4 regions of the Paenibacillus durus genome follow, and region 1 is predicted to be linked to each of the others. Evidence: riboswitches for the same ligand, from Rfam matches in the RefSeq annotation. Region 1 holds a riboswitch; each other region holds the start of a gene.

Evidence for each region. Region 1 has a riboswitch for cyclic di-GMP ahead of PDUR_RS28595 (glycosyl hydrolase). Riboswitches for the same ligand answer to the same signal wherever they lie in the genome.
Region 2: another riboswitch for cyclic di-GMP. It lies ahead of PDUR_RS18905 (thiamine pyrophosphate-binding protein); the one in region 1 lies ahead of PDUR_RS28595 (glycosyl hydrolase).
Region 3: another riboswitch for cyclic di-GMP. It lies ahead of PDUR_RS29605 (anti-repressor SinI family protein); the one in region 1 lies ahead of PDUR_RS28595 (glycosyl hydrolase).
Region 4: another riboswitch for cyclic di-GMP. It lies ahead of PDUR_RS26140 (fibronectin type III domain-containing protein); the one in region 1 lies ahead of PDUR_RS28595 (glycosyl hydrolase).

Annotation. Positions count from the first base shown of each region.
Region 1 covers NZ_CP009288.1:1,281,917-1,285,317, reverse strand. The annotation lists gene PDUR_RS28595 (glycosyl hydrolase) at 1-1,736, opposite strand, end outside; cyclic di-GMP riboswitch class I at 1,749-1,830, opposite strand; gene PDUR_RS05825 (sugar phosphate nucleotidyltransferase) at 1,986-3,359, opposite strand.
Region 2 covers NZ_CP009288.1:4,349,376-4,352,776, forward strand. The annotation lists gene lspA (signal peptidase II) at 1-480, opposite strand, end outside; gene PDUR_RS18900 (TraR/DksA C4-type zinc finger protein) at 693-1,418, shown strand; cyclic di-GMP riboswitch class I at 1,565-1,662, shown strand; gene PDUR_RS18905 (thiamine pyrophosphate-binding protein) at 1,818-3,401, shown strand, end outside.
Region 3 covers NZ_CP009288.1:376,227-379,627, forward strand. The annotation lists gene PDUR_RS01775 (2-oxoglutarate dehydrogenase E1 component) at 1-1,002, opposite strand, end outside; cyclic di-GMP riboswitch class I at 1,485-1,574, shown strand; gene PDUR_RS29605 (anti-repressor SinI family protein) at 1,601-1,753, shown strand; gene PDUR_RS01780 (helix-turn-helix domain-containing protein) at 1,849-2,193, opposite strand; gene PDUR_RS01785 (aldo/keto reductase) at 2,358-3,332, opposite strand.
Region 4 covers NZ_CP009288.1:5,893,068-5,896,468, reverse strand. The annotation lists gene PDUR_RS26145 (IS5 family transposase) at 1-1,017, opposite strand, end outside; cyclic di-GMP riboswitch class I at 1,259-1,345, shown strand; gene PDUR_RS26140 (fibronectin type III domain-containing protein) at 1,430-3,401, shown strand, end outside.

The DNA.
Region 1 (3,401 bases):
CGGGCTTTGGCGCTCCCCGTATTGTCGTAATATTCTACTTTAATGTCATACAGTTTGCCGGCTTCCAGGTCGATTCTTCCCTTCCGCTCTACTCCGTATTGAGTGGACCAACTGGTAATGACCGCTACCCCGTTGACCCATAACCGAATGCCATCGTCCGAACTAGTATAGAAGGAATAGTTCTCGGTGTAGAGAGGCTTGATTTTACCGCTCCAACGGACGGAAAAATAGTCAGGGTGGACAGAGCTGTCCGGTGTTCCGGTTCCCCAGTTAAAATCGATGGCCGATTCTTCTCTTACCAGTGCAGGCGTTCCGGAAAGCTGCATATTGGCAAAATATTCGCCAATCAGCCCGTTGCGGGGCTGCGAAGGCTCCGGCGTGGCCGAAGGTAGTGGCAGCAGATTCGCGCTGTTCGGATCATTCACCCCCGAACCTTCTCCTATCGGCTGATAAGTCGGCGTTGGCGTCGGGCTAGGCGATGGTGTTGGCGTTGGACTCGGCGTCGGCGTTGGACTCGGTGTCGGCGTTGGCGTCGGCGTCGGGCTAGGCGACGGTGTCGGTGTTGGACTCGGCGATGGTGTCGGCGTTGGACTCGGCGTTGGCGTCGGGCTAGGCGACGGTGTCGGACTTGGCGCCAGACTTGGTAACGGCGCTTGTATCAGAATTGGGCTCGGCACCGTTACGGAAGCCATTCCCGTTATAACCTCATCGCGGGTTAAGGTGAATCCGTTATTCATAAAGCTCTTGATTGTAGTCGTGCTGTTGTTTTCGTACAGCATTTTGCCCCAGTTCATCATAAAGACCCATTTGCTCTGTGATTTGGGCAGCATCGCCGGATCGGGCATTTGTCCGTTCTCGCCAATGGCAATCGGCTTGCCGGCGGCCAGAGTCAGCAGACTGTCATAATAGTACTGATTGAAATCATTGTTATAAATGTCCGCCGCCAAAATGTCCACCTTATCCGCACCGGGATACGTCTTGACGTAAGGATCGGCCCAGCTGTTCGGCGCGTTCGGGCTCCATACCCACAGCAGATTGTTAAGCTTATGAACATTAACAAAGCGGTCATACATAATATTCCACAGAGCGGCAAAATTGTTCTTCTTGCCCCACCAGAACCAATTGCCGTTCATTTCATGGTACGGGCGCCACAGCACGGGAACCCCAGCATCGCGCAGGGCTTTCAGCGATACCGCCACTTTATCGAGTTCCGTGATCAGGCTGTTGTACTGCGTAGTTCCAGGAGTGACATACTTGTCAAAATCGGCCTGGGACAGCGATTTTTGCACATTGGTCCAGTTATAAGCCGTACCGGGCAGATTTGCGTGGTACGTCATGGCGACGATGCCGCCGTCCTTATACCATTTGATGGCGCTGCTGACGATATTTTGCCGCATCCAGGTCACGGCGCCGTCCGTTTGGCCGTTAATCGCCCCAAGCTCATATCCATGTAGGGCTGCATATCTGCCGCTCGTTACTTGAAGCTTGTAGTTGAACTCGTCCGGACTTTCCAGATAATCATGCTGGCCGGTAATAATGCGGGTTCCGGAAATGGAGTACAGGTAGCTCAGCAGCTTGACCGCTTCGGGAGAAGCATCAGGATTGACCGGGCTCCCCTGAGCCTCCGCAGCCGAAACAATCGCCAGGCTTCCTGTACCCGCAGGCAGGACAAATGTCAAGAGCAGACACAGGGATAGCATAACAAAGAACAGTCGATACATACGAAGAACTTTCAATTCCATCTCCCTTTCGGTAACCAGGCTTCCTCCTTAATTAAGAGGCCCTATGGCTTTGCGTCCCTACCTCACGATAGGTTTGCCTTTGTCGTAGTCGAAGGCTTAACCTTCTACCGTACATATCGACGTTATTTAATTATTCATGAAGTCCATTTTTCATAAATCCTTAATAAATAAGTCGAAAGACCTGTTTAATGGCCGGTAAAATTGGTTAAATAACAATTCTGCCTATCAATATCAAACTTTTTTTCAAGAAATAAACTGGTGCAGTTCAATGTCCTTCCAATCCAGCGTAATGCGGATGTTGTCCTCTTCCACCAGCTCCGATCCAGTCTGCACTTCGATAAACTCCACATCGGTCAGAGCCAGAATGCTGTGCTTCGTTCCTTCCGGTATGCGCACAACATCTCCCGCTTTTACCTTGTGCATTTTTTCATTAAGAATGATGCTGGCTTCCCCGCTGATGAACGTCCAGATTTCACTGCGCTTGAGATGGTACTGATAGCTGATATTTTTTCCTTCGGCAATAAAAATCCGCTTGGTCAGCACTTCATTGCTTTCATGGTATTTGACGTAATCGATCACCCGGTAGTGGCCCCATCGGCGTTCCTCATACATCGGTCTTTGTTCCGTGCCCTTCAGCACCTCTTTGATGCGCGGACTTTCCGATTTGTGAGTGACGAGAATACCGTCCGGACTCGCGGCGATAATCAGGTCCTGAGCACCGATTACCGTGATCGGAATATCAAGCTCGTTGACAAGGCAGCTTGTCGAGGAATCCTCGGTCAGAACGCCCTTGCCCATTTGATTGCTCGCCATCTCTTCGGTCAGCGTATTCCAGGTGCCCAGATCCTTCCAGAATCCGTCGTACGGCTGAACAACGATTTTGTCTTCCCGTTCAACCACTTCATAGTCGAAGCTGATCGAAGAGAGCAGCTTGTACTGCTTCTGCAGCTCTTCGTAGGTCAGCGGCAGGCCTTTTTGCTGCAAAATATCAAGCAGGTATCCGAGCCGGAAGGCGAATACCCCGCAGTTCCACAAAGCGCCCTGTCCAATGAGCTCTTCGGCGCGCAGGCGGTCCGGCTTCTCAAGGAAACCGCTCACCGGCATGACTCCATTCTCCTGAGCATCAGCGCTCGAAGGGATAATGTAGCCGTATTTCTCCGAAGGCAGCTCCGGTACGACGCCGATCAGCGCCAGGTTTGCGCCGCTGTCGTCAAGCGCCTGCTCAAGCTGCGAAACCGATCCGAAGAAGGAGCCTTCCACATAAGGATCGACCGGCAGAATCGCCACCGTCTCATCCGGCCGCACGCCCTCTACCGAATACAGATAGACGGCCGTGAGCGCAATCGCCGGAAAAGTGTCCCGGCGTTCAGGCTCGATAATAATCTTCACGTCGGTGCCCAGCTGACTCTGAATCATTTCCACCTGTCCGCGTCCTGTCGCCAGATACGACGATTCCGCGAGTCCCGCTTCTTCCAGCTGCCGCCATACCCGCTGGACCATCGATTCAGGTTCGCCAAGCGGGCTTTCCAGCACCTTCAGGAACTGTTTCGAACGTGAATCATTGGACAGAGGCCACAGCCGTTTTCCCGAACCGCCAGATAAAAGCACCAATTTCATAAGTGTACCCTCCCTCTAAATGGTCATGCCATGGCCGTGAAG
Region 2 (3,401 bases), 3.0 Mb from region 1:
TGTTTCCTTCACTTCAATCACTTCGGTTGGGCCGCCCCTCATATCCATGATGGAATCGAGTATGATGAGCGCTACGCCGACGACAATACAGGAATCCGCCACGTTAAAGATCGGAAACGTATAGCTGCCGAAATTAAACCGCAGAAAATCGACAACTTCGCCTGTAATCGCCCGGTCGAGAAAGTTGCCGACTGCGCCGCCAAGCACGAGTGACAGCGCCAAGGGCAGCAATCGCCGCGTCCTTTTTACTTTGTTCAAATACCAGACGATTCCAATCAGGACGACAACCGTCACCAGTATGAGAAACCAGCGCTGGTCCTGCAGAATGCTGAAAGCGGCGCCGCGGTTTCGATGCGATGTGATAACAAAAAAGTTCCCGATTACCGGAATTTGTTCGTCGATTTCAAGGCGCGTGGAGATCAGATATTTCGTTCCCTGGTCAAGCAAAAATACGATTAGCGCGATCAGATAGTACACCACTTCAGCTTGTCACTCCGTTCTTATTTTTCCCACCCGAAAGCGGTCCAAAACGTGTATAAAAGACTTGTATATTGTAGCACAGGCGTTAAGAACCCGTCCATTGGAGCGCACCCCGAGCCTTGCTTATCAAAAGCACAATTTTCCAGCGGTAAAAAACCGGCCAATCGGCCAACCTAACAAGGAAAACGGCATATGGAAAGGAGCCGAGGCTAATGAATCACCTGTCTTCGGAACAGCTTGCCCACCTGCGCGGCCTTCTTATCCGCCAGCGGGACGATATCCGGCACAGGCTTAAGGAGAATGAAGATCACGGTCTTGAAGATTCCATGCGGGATATGTCGGGCGAATTGACCGAAATCGACAACCATCCCGGCGATGTCGCAACCGACCTGTATCATCGTTCTATGGATATATCGCTTCAAGAGCTTGAAGAACTGGAACTTAAGGATATAGACGATGCGCTTGAGGCGATGGACAAAGGCACATACGGCATTTGCGCAGCGAGCGGACAGCCGATTCCGTATGAGCGCCTGGCCGCCCTTCCTGCTACGCGCTATTCCAAGGAATACAGCCCCCGCCAGGAAAAGCCGCATACACGCCCGGTTGAAGAGGAATTTCTTACTCCTCCATTCGGGCGGAGCAGTCTCGACGAGCATGAGTATAACGGATTTGACGGCGAGGACGCCTGGCAGATCGTCGAGAGCTTCGGCACCTCCAACACGCCGGCTATGGCGGAGGGAAATAATATCGATTCTTACAATGATATGGAAATCGAAGCCGATGACCCGGATGGCTTCGTCGAGCCCTGGGAAAATTTCATCGCCACGGACATAACGGGCAATCATGTTACCGTCGTGAAGGGACATCAGTACCAGAGTTACATGGACAGCGGAGAAGGCGATTACCTGCTTGATCCTTACGCTAACGAGAAGGAGTAGCCGCAAGGGCTGCTTCTTTTCTTTGCAATGAGTCTTTATGCTCAATAATCAATCATTTCGTCAAATTTCGAGCCTGTTTATATAAATATATTGACAAAACAAGGGCTAGGAATATATTGTAAGGGAAAATTGTTCTTTTTTATTAACCTTAATATGGGCAAAATTCTCCGAAAGGGAATGACGCAAAGCCATGGATCTACAGTCTCAGTTCTTCCCTTGAGACCATGACAGCCAGGTTGCTGAAGAACCGGGACGACTGCATATCAAGCGTCCTAAATGGTGATTTGTCAACCGACCTGTACTCTGTTTTGAGTACAGGTCTTCTGTCATTTGTTATTCTGATCTACCGGTTTTACTTCGAAGGATCGATAACATGACAAACAATATTTAATTTGTGAGGTGGATCTTTTGAAGACAGTCGCAGATTATATGGCGGAAGCACTACGCAATCTCGGAGTAACGCATTCTTTTGGCATTATCGGTAAATCTATTTGTCCCATAGTTCTTAAGATGGTGGATTATGGTATTGAGTTTATTCCCGGGAGACATGAATCCAGCTCTGGATTCGAAGCTTCCGGCTATGCCTTAAAGACCGGAAATCTAGGCGTCGCTTTCGGTACTTCCGGTCCGGGGGGGACGAACCTCCTCACAGCGGCGGCACATGCCAAAGCCAATAACCTCCCTGTGCTGTTTATTACGGGGCATCAATCCATTCAGGAGCTCGGAATTCCCCAATGCCAGGATTCCTCTTCGTATCTAGCAGATTTGGCGGACATGTTCAGACCCGCTACGCTCTTCAGCAAACTAATCGAACGCGGCGACCATTTCAGCACGATTTTTAACCATGCCATTTCCATTGCGCTGAGCGGCAAGCGCGGACCTGTTCATCTGTGCATTCCGTTTGATGTCCAGACAGAACCGCTTAAAGAATGCCGAATTGTTATCCCCGAACGCGAAACCCTTGTCAGTTACGCTAATTTTGACCGGGTTACGGATGCCATTAATCATTCCAGCAGACCTCTGATCATAGCCGGCAAAGGCGTCAACCGCTCCGGCACGCATACGGAATTGGTCCAATTGGCAGAGACTTTTAATATTCCTGTCGTTACTACTCCCGGCGGCAAAGGCGCTATTGCCTGGGATCATCCGCTGTACCATGGTCCGGTCGGTGTTGGCGGATGCAAGCATGGCGACGATTTATTGAACCGCAGTGATTTGTTTATCGTGCTTGGGTCGCGGCTTAGTGACATGACCATTTGTAACCTTAAGGCGGATAATCATCCAAAGACCTTAATTCAGTTTGATGTAGACCCTACCTTTGTGGGAAAAATACTAACCTCCCAGACGATTGCTGTCGGCGGAGATTTGCGCGATAACTTGTCGCTGTATCTCAAGAATGTTGATACTGCCGCTATTAAAAAACGTGAAACGGAGACGGCCGTTCATTATGCGGAAGAACTGCCCGATCTGCCCAAGCTTTCGCTGGCGTCGGTAATGAACACGATGAGCGATCTGATCCCTTATAACAATACCGTATTTGTTGATGACGGCAGCCATGGCTTCAATGCCGTGAAGTGGTACAACGTGAAGAAGCCGGGCAGTTTTGTCTTCGACGCCTACTTTGCCTGCATGGGCAACGCAATCGGCATGGCAATCGGAGCAAAGGTTGCTTCCCCTGAGGAAACGATATTTTGCATTACCGGCGACGGCTGCTTCATGATGCTCGGCACAGAAATTAATACTGCCGTTTGCAAGAATATCCCGGTCATTTTTATCGTTGTGAATAATATGCAGCTGGATATGGCGTTAAAAGGAATGGAAAAAACTACAGGCAGAATCGACGGAACTCTATTTGAAGTTCCTATGGATGCCGTAAAATTTGCCGAATCGCTGGGAGCTGCCGGCTACAAATGCGAGACCAAAGAACAATTTGCTGCTGCTATCAGCGAAGCTGTGGCTTTAAACCGCGTTGCCGTCATCGAG
Region 3 (3,401 bases), 910 kb from region 1:
GCCCTCCACTACAGGGTTGACGAATTCAAGATGGCTCGGGTTGTTGGCAAGCGTCAGACGGGCGCGCACTGTCTCGCCTTCATGGAACGCACGGTCGGCGCCCAAATGGTATTTTACATCTCCGGTCCAGCCGTAGTTGATGCCCATGGACCCTTCGGACGGGAACAGCTCCTTGTTCGGAGAATGGTGGAATTCGGAAAAAATAATATCGTACGGTTTGCCCAAAATATGCGCGAGCACATTCAAACGGCCCCGGTGGGCCATGCCCATCAGGATATGCTCCGCGCCGTCATGCGCGGCCGCCCGGACAATTTCGTCCAGCATAGGAACAAGCGCATCATTGCCTTCCAGACTGAACCGCTTCTGGCCGACAAATGTCTTATGCAGGAATGTCTCGAACTGCTCCACCTGGATGAGCCGGCCCAGCAGCCCTTTGCGTTCCGCCGGCGTGAGCGGAGCGGGCGAGGTGGCCGATTCGGCCTGACTGTTCAGCCAGCGAAGCTCCTGTTCGTCGTGGACATGGCTGAATTCGTAGGCAATCGTCTTGGTATAGGTTTGGCGCATCCGGTGATAAGCGTCCCAGCCGGTCAGCACATCCTGCGGAGCGTTCTCCCAGATGAGCGAAGCCGGCAGGGCAAGCAAATCTTCGCGCGTAAGCTCATAAGTCTCGGGGTCCAGCCATTTGGCCATGGAGGTATGACCCTGTCCCAGCGGGTCGATGTCGGCTGCCAGATGGCCAAAAATGCGGATGCTTGCGATCAGCTTGGAAGCTCTAACCGCTTTGCGAAGCCAATCGGTATCGGCGGGCAAGGCCGGTCCGGGAGTCCTTGCAGCCTCGGATGTCAGCGGAGGAGAACCGTAGATGGTGAATAGTTCGCGGTAGTGGGCTTCCACTGAAAAAGGATCTTCGGCGAAATGTTCGTACTTTTCCTGAATGTAGCCCAGATTGGGACCGTAATACTTGCTCCAGACGGATTCGTTGTAGGACTCTTTGGCTGACATGAAACATCCTCCTAACGGTTAAGCTCCAAAGGTGGCGCTGATTAAGGAGGCCCTCTGTTGGAGCTGCGGTGGTTACGTTTACATTCTATAACAAAGACAAACCATTATAAAGCTAATGCCTCATCCTATTGTGCTCCTTTCAACATTTGTAATCAATTCAAGCTTTCGTCCAATCCGTTCGAAAAAAGGCATAATTATGTACAGGACCAAATAACCAAACAAATGATTCGCTATTTCCAAAAAATTTTGGTTAACAGACTTGAAAAATGGGTATTTGTCGTATATAGTTCATTCATACTACTAAGATCATACATATGTTCAAATTATTTCTACTGCCGGGTGCCGTTTGATCAACTCTATTTTTTCTCCGCGCATACTTACTTATTTCCAAAATTCGACACACTTTAGGACGAACTTCTTGTATAATATTCTTGCAAGACTCATTGTGATGAGAATCAATATCAGATCCTTGAATGCAAGGGTCCAGTAAAAGGTAAACCTGCTGAAAGGCAGGGGCACAAAGTCACGGGTCTAAGGTTATTTTTATATACTACGACGGCCGGACTGCCTGGGGACAAAAATCTTAGGAGGAGATTTTTTGGACAAGTCCAACCAGGGGAACATCGGAGAGCTGCAGACGTTAGAGCTTGATATGGAATGGGTGTATTTGCTTCTGAAAGCCAAGAAGCAAGGGCTTCAAGTGGATGAGATTCGTCGGTTCTTCAATGACAGGACACTTAAGGCAATGTAGCAAGAGGGGTCTGAAAGGGCATTATCAATTGATATTTGAAAGAGGACATGGCGGCGCGGCGTCATGTCCTCTTTATGTTTGTGGGCTTTACTGGATTACTGGTCCTTCTGTTCAAGACGCCATTTCTGGTAATCCAGAAACTCCTTAAACTCGCGCTTGCTGACGCCTGAAGCCATAGCCTCCTGCACTAGCTTGAACCATTCGGAATCCAGCATTTCCTCCTGCGTATCGGAGTTCTCTCCATAGAGAAGAACGTGAACGGGAACGTCCAGAGCCTCGGCAATTTTTTCAATGAATTGGATAGAGGGGTTGGATTGAATGTTGCGTTCAACATTGCTCAAGTATGATTTGGCCACATCAGCCTTGCTGGCCAGCTCGGATAAAGACAAGCCCTTCTCCAGACGAAGATGCTGAATGTGTTGTCCTATATTATCTGGCACGATGAGTTACGCCCCCCTCCTTGTTTTTTTGGTACTAGTATAGCAAAGGTCTGCATACAAGGCAAAGCAGGCATTTTCCAGAATTTCTAACGAATCCGAAAGCTATAATCCGGCTGGACGCTATTCTATCCCTTCGATTTCTGCGGCGGCGCGCCGATGAATCGTCAAGGTAACCGCACGCCCCGGGAGCTGACGTACAGGTCATACCATTCCTTACGGGTAAGCGTAAGCTTGTCCGCGCCTTCGCAGGCTGCGATGCGCTTCGGACTTACCGTTCCGATAACGGGCTGAATCGCGGCCGGATGCGTCATCAGCCAGGAGAGGACTATCGCTTCCGGGGTCGTCCCTTTCTCATCGGCCAGCGTACGGACAAGGCGCGCGGTGCTGCGGACCGTTTCGGATTCTCCGTCCAGCGGGCGTCCGCTGTATTTGCCCTGGGCCAGCGGCCCCCACGCCTGAAGCTGGATATTCTCCAGCCTGCAGTGCTCGATCGTTCCTTCGGGCATGCCTTGCTCTCTCCAGGCTTGCTGATTGACGCTTACGACCGAATCGAGCCAGTAGATCTTCTCAAGGCTCATCTCCAACTGATTGACGATAAACGGCTCTTCGCTGTATGCCTGAAGCAGCTTGATTTGCCCCTGGCTCATATTGGAGACGCCGAAATGCCGCACCTTGCCGGATTGCTTAAGCAGGTGAAGCGCTTCGCCCACCTCTTCAGGGTCCATCAGCGGATCGGGCCGGTGAAGCAGCAGAATATCCAGGTATTCTACTCCCAGACGAGACAGGATGCCGTCCACACTGCTTAGGATATGGCTCTTGGAGAAATCGAACACGTTGGAGCTTTCGCCGGGTTCGGCCAGCTTAATGCCGCACTTCGATTGAAGAATGATCCGTTCACGCAGCTCCGGCCGTTCTTTAAGGACGGTGCCGAATACTTGCTCCGCTTTGCCGCGGGTATAAATATCAGCGTGATCGAACATATTGATGCCGATGGAGAGCGCCGCTTCGACAGCCTCATGTCCTTCCTTGATTTGCTCTTTAGTAATCGCCTCGCGGTCCCAGCCTCCGCCAAGGCCCATACAGCCCAGGACAAGCCGGCTTGCGGGAATTCCGCGCTTGTTAAGCGGTAACGTTTTCAATTCAATCCCTCCGTCATAGTGGTAGATGATTTCAGAGATATTGTACAACTTTGGAAGCCGGTATGATAC
Region 4 (3,401 bases), 1.4 Mb from region 1:
CACCCGGTGCACTCCGCCATTCATCATTTCTTGTTGCTGCCGGTGCAGTTCGCGAATGACTAGCAAACGGCGATAGGTCATTTTGCTCAAAGTACTCAGCGAGGTTTGCTGGCTCAGGTTTTCAATGATTCGCAGATCCCGACCCACATAGCCGAGCTGCTTCTTGACCGCTTTGCGGATCGTTTTACCTTTGGGCTGGCGTTGTTTAGATACAAGCAGGTACGCTTTACGGGCTTGTCTGCGGTACGTGCGCGGCTTCTCCGCCAGACCGATCAGCGGCTGATGCAATGCGTCAATGATACCTTCCAGGATTTCACGAGCATGATTCAATAGCCCCAGATCTGTCGGATACTTGATGTCGGCAGGCGCACAGGTTGCATCCAGCATCAACGTGCCGCGATGGGTTTGTGCGTCGGGATTGGGAAGAAGACGAAAGAGGGACTTGGCCTTGCCCTTTTGTTGAGACTTTTCCGGCGTGGTATCCACTTCCAGAATCGTTAGGGTGTCGTCCATTTTCATGACCATTTGTCCACCCCCCGGGTGATCATCGTCGTCATCACGTGTTTGTTCCTTGGCTTTAGCCGCTGCTTTTGCTGCTTCCTGCTCGGCCTTCAGCCCTTCTTTTATGATCCAGTCATTGATCTCGTGAAGGATGTCGGGACCCAACCGGTCGCGAAAGTGAGTCATCAAGGAATGATGGAAGGGCTCTTTGTCCACGTAACCGCCAAAACCCAGAAAATACTGCAAATAGGGGTTTTCCATGATCTGCAAAGTGGTTTCCCGGTCGGTTAAGCCTAGACGTTCCTTGATCAACAGGGAGCCCAAAGCCAAACGTACCGAATACGCCTTTTGCCCTTCGTCGGGTGCGCCGAACACCTTTACATATTTTTCTTCCGCTTGCTCCCAGGGAACGAGTTTGGCCAGCTTCACCCACCGATTGTTGGGGTTCAGTTTGCCGCCAAAGGGCAGGTAAAAATCTTTGAGAAGATCGTCGGTCGATTCTATCCGTTCAAACATGATAATTCACTCCATCTGCAAGGGTTTTTTGCATTTTTCGAGTATTTCCTTGCAGATGATTTCGACAAAAACGGCTTCTATTCCTTGTGGGAGTAAGAGTTTTTGTTTATTCAGCAAGCCCTAAGTACCGCAGGCAAGTCATCTATGGGAAAATAGCAGATTAGACCGATCATGGTTCTTACGACCTATTCACATTACAGGAATAGATACCTATTATAAAAATAGAACTTCAGTCACAACCCAGTGAAAAAGGCAAATCATGAGAAATCATGAGACGCAAAGCCAAGGGCCTGAACCACATCCATGTGGAAGGCAGCCGGTTGCCACAAGGAATCATAGCTTTTACTATGAGCCTTGTCTGAGGTTCATTTTTTTTGTCTATTATCCTTATATCAAAGAAAGGTAGGAACACATGAGAAAACGTAAATCCTCCAAAAGACTTTCTTTCCTGGTTTCGATGATGCTTATGGTCCAGGTCTTGTTTCCCGCTCTAAATGTGTTTGCGGCTGAGACAAACAATAACGTGCTGCCTCCAAGCAATCTTTCCTATCAGCTCCTGACACCAACCGATGTCAAGCTGACATGGAGCTCCGTGTTTGGGGCTACTGGTTATAAGGTGTATGAGATTACGGATGGCCAACTGATCGAGCGGGGGACAATGACAACGACCTCCTTTACCATTAACGGTCTTCCGGAAGGTTCATATACTTATGTGGTTTCAACCTTAAGTCCGGACGGAGAGTCAGGGCCCTGCGCGCCAATCACGGTGAATATCACCTATCCCGACATGACGGCGCCAACCTTGACTTACACGATTCAAAACGGCAACGATATTGTCCTGAGCTGGACCACTTCTGCGTATGCCCAAAGTTACAATCTTTATCAAGTTCAAGCTGATGGACAAAGAACCTTGATAAAATCCCAGGCAACACATACATATACAGTCGTCAATGCTCCAATGGGAACAGCTACGTACGCGGTTAGTGCGGCGAATTCCGCCTTTGGTGAATCTCCTCTATCCGCACCTGTCGACGTTAATGTCGTCCTTCCAGTCATGGCCGCTCCAGGCAACTTCACGTTTAGCCTGGCGAACGTCAACGACATCAACCTGAAATGGAATGCAGTCAGTTACGCCACGAACTATAAAATCTATCAAATCCAAGCTGACGGTCAAAAAGTATTAAAAAGCACGGTAACCGGTACAACCGTCTCCTTTACCAATCAAGAGGCTGGAGAATATGTATATGAGGTATATTCCTACAGCAGTCGTTTTGGCGAATCGGCGGAAGGAAGCCGTTTAACGGTAACTGTCGGGGATGTCACTATGACGGCACCCGGCAATCTAACTTATAAACTGCAAAACGTCAACGACGTGGTTTTAACATGGAGTACCGTTTCAAATGCTACAGGCTATAAAATCTATCAGCTCATCGACGGGCAGCTCGTACTGAAAAGCACGGTAACCGGAACAGCTGTCACCTATACGAACCAACCGGCCGGGGATTACCACTATGAGGTACATTCCTATAGTGACCGTTTCGGGGAATCGGCGGAAGGCAGCCAGGTTTCAGTTACTCTGAGCTCCGTAACCATGGAGCCGCCTGCCGCTGTTAACTATACGCTCAAAAACGTTAATGATGTGGTCCTGACCTGGGAGACTTCGGCAAACGCCAGCAGTTACAAAGTCTATCAAATTATTGACGGACAAAAAGTATTGAAAAGCACGGTAACCGGCACTACTGTCACTTACACTAATCAGCCGCAAGGGAATTATACGTATGAAGTTCATTCCTTCTCTACCCGTTTCGGGGAATCAGCGGAAGGAAGTCAGGTTTCAGTTACTCTGAGCTCCGTAACAATGGAGCCGCCGGCCGCTGTTAACTATACGCTCAAAAACGTTAATGATGTGGTCCTGACCTGGGAGACTTCGGCAAACGCCAGCAGTTACAAAGTCTATCAAATTATTAACGGACAAAAAGTATTGAAAAGCACGGTAACCGGCACTACTGTCACTTACACCAATCAGCCGCAAGGGAATTATACGTATGAAGTTCATTCCTTCTCTACCCGGTTCGGGGAATCGGCGGAAGGAACCCAGGTTTCCTTTACGCTCATTTTTCCGACCATGGAGCCGCCGGCCAATCTGATCCAAACGATTAAAAATGCGACCGATTTTTCTTTGACTTGGGCTGCATCCGACTATGCGACAAGCTATAAGGTTTACCAGATCGTGGATGGTCAAAAAGTGCTTAAAAGTACGGTAAGCGGCTTAACCGTTACGTATACCGGCATGCCGCCGGGTGATTACACGTATGAAGTTCATTCGGTTTCAACCCGTTTTGGCGAGTCGTCGGAAGGCAGCCGGATTACGGTAACGCTGAGTG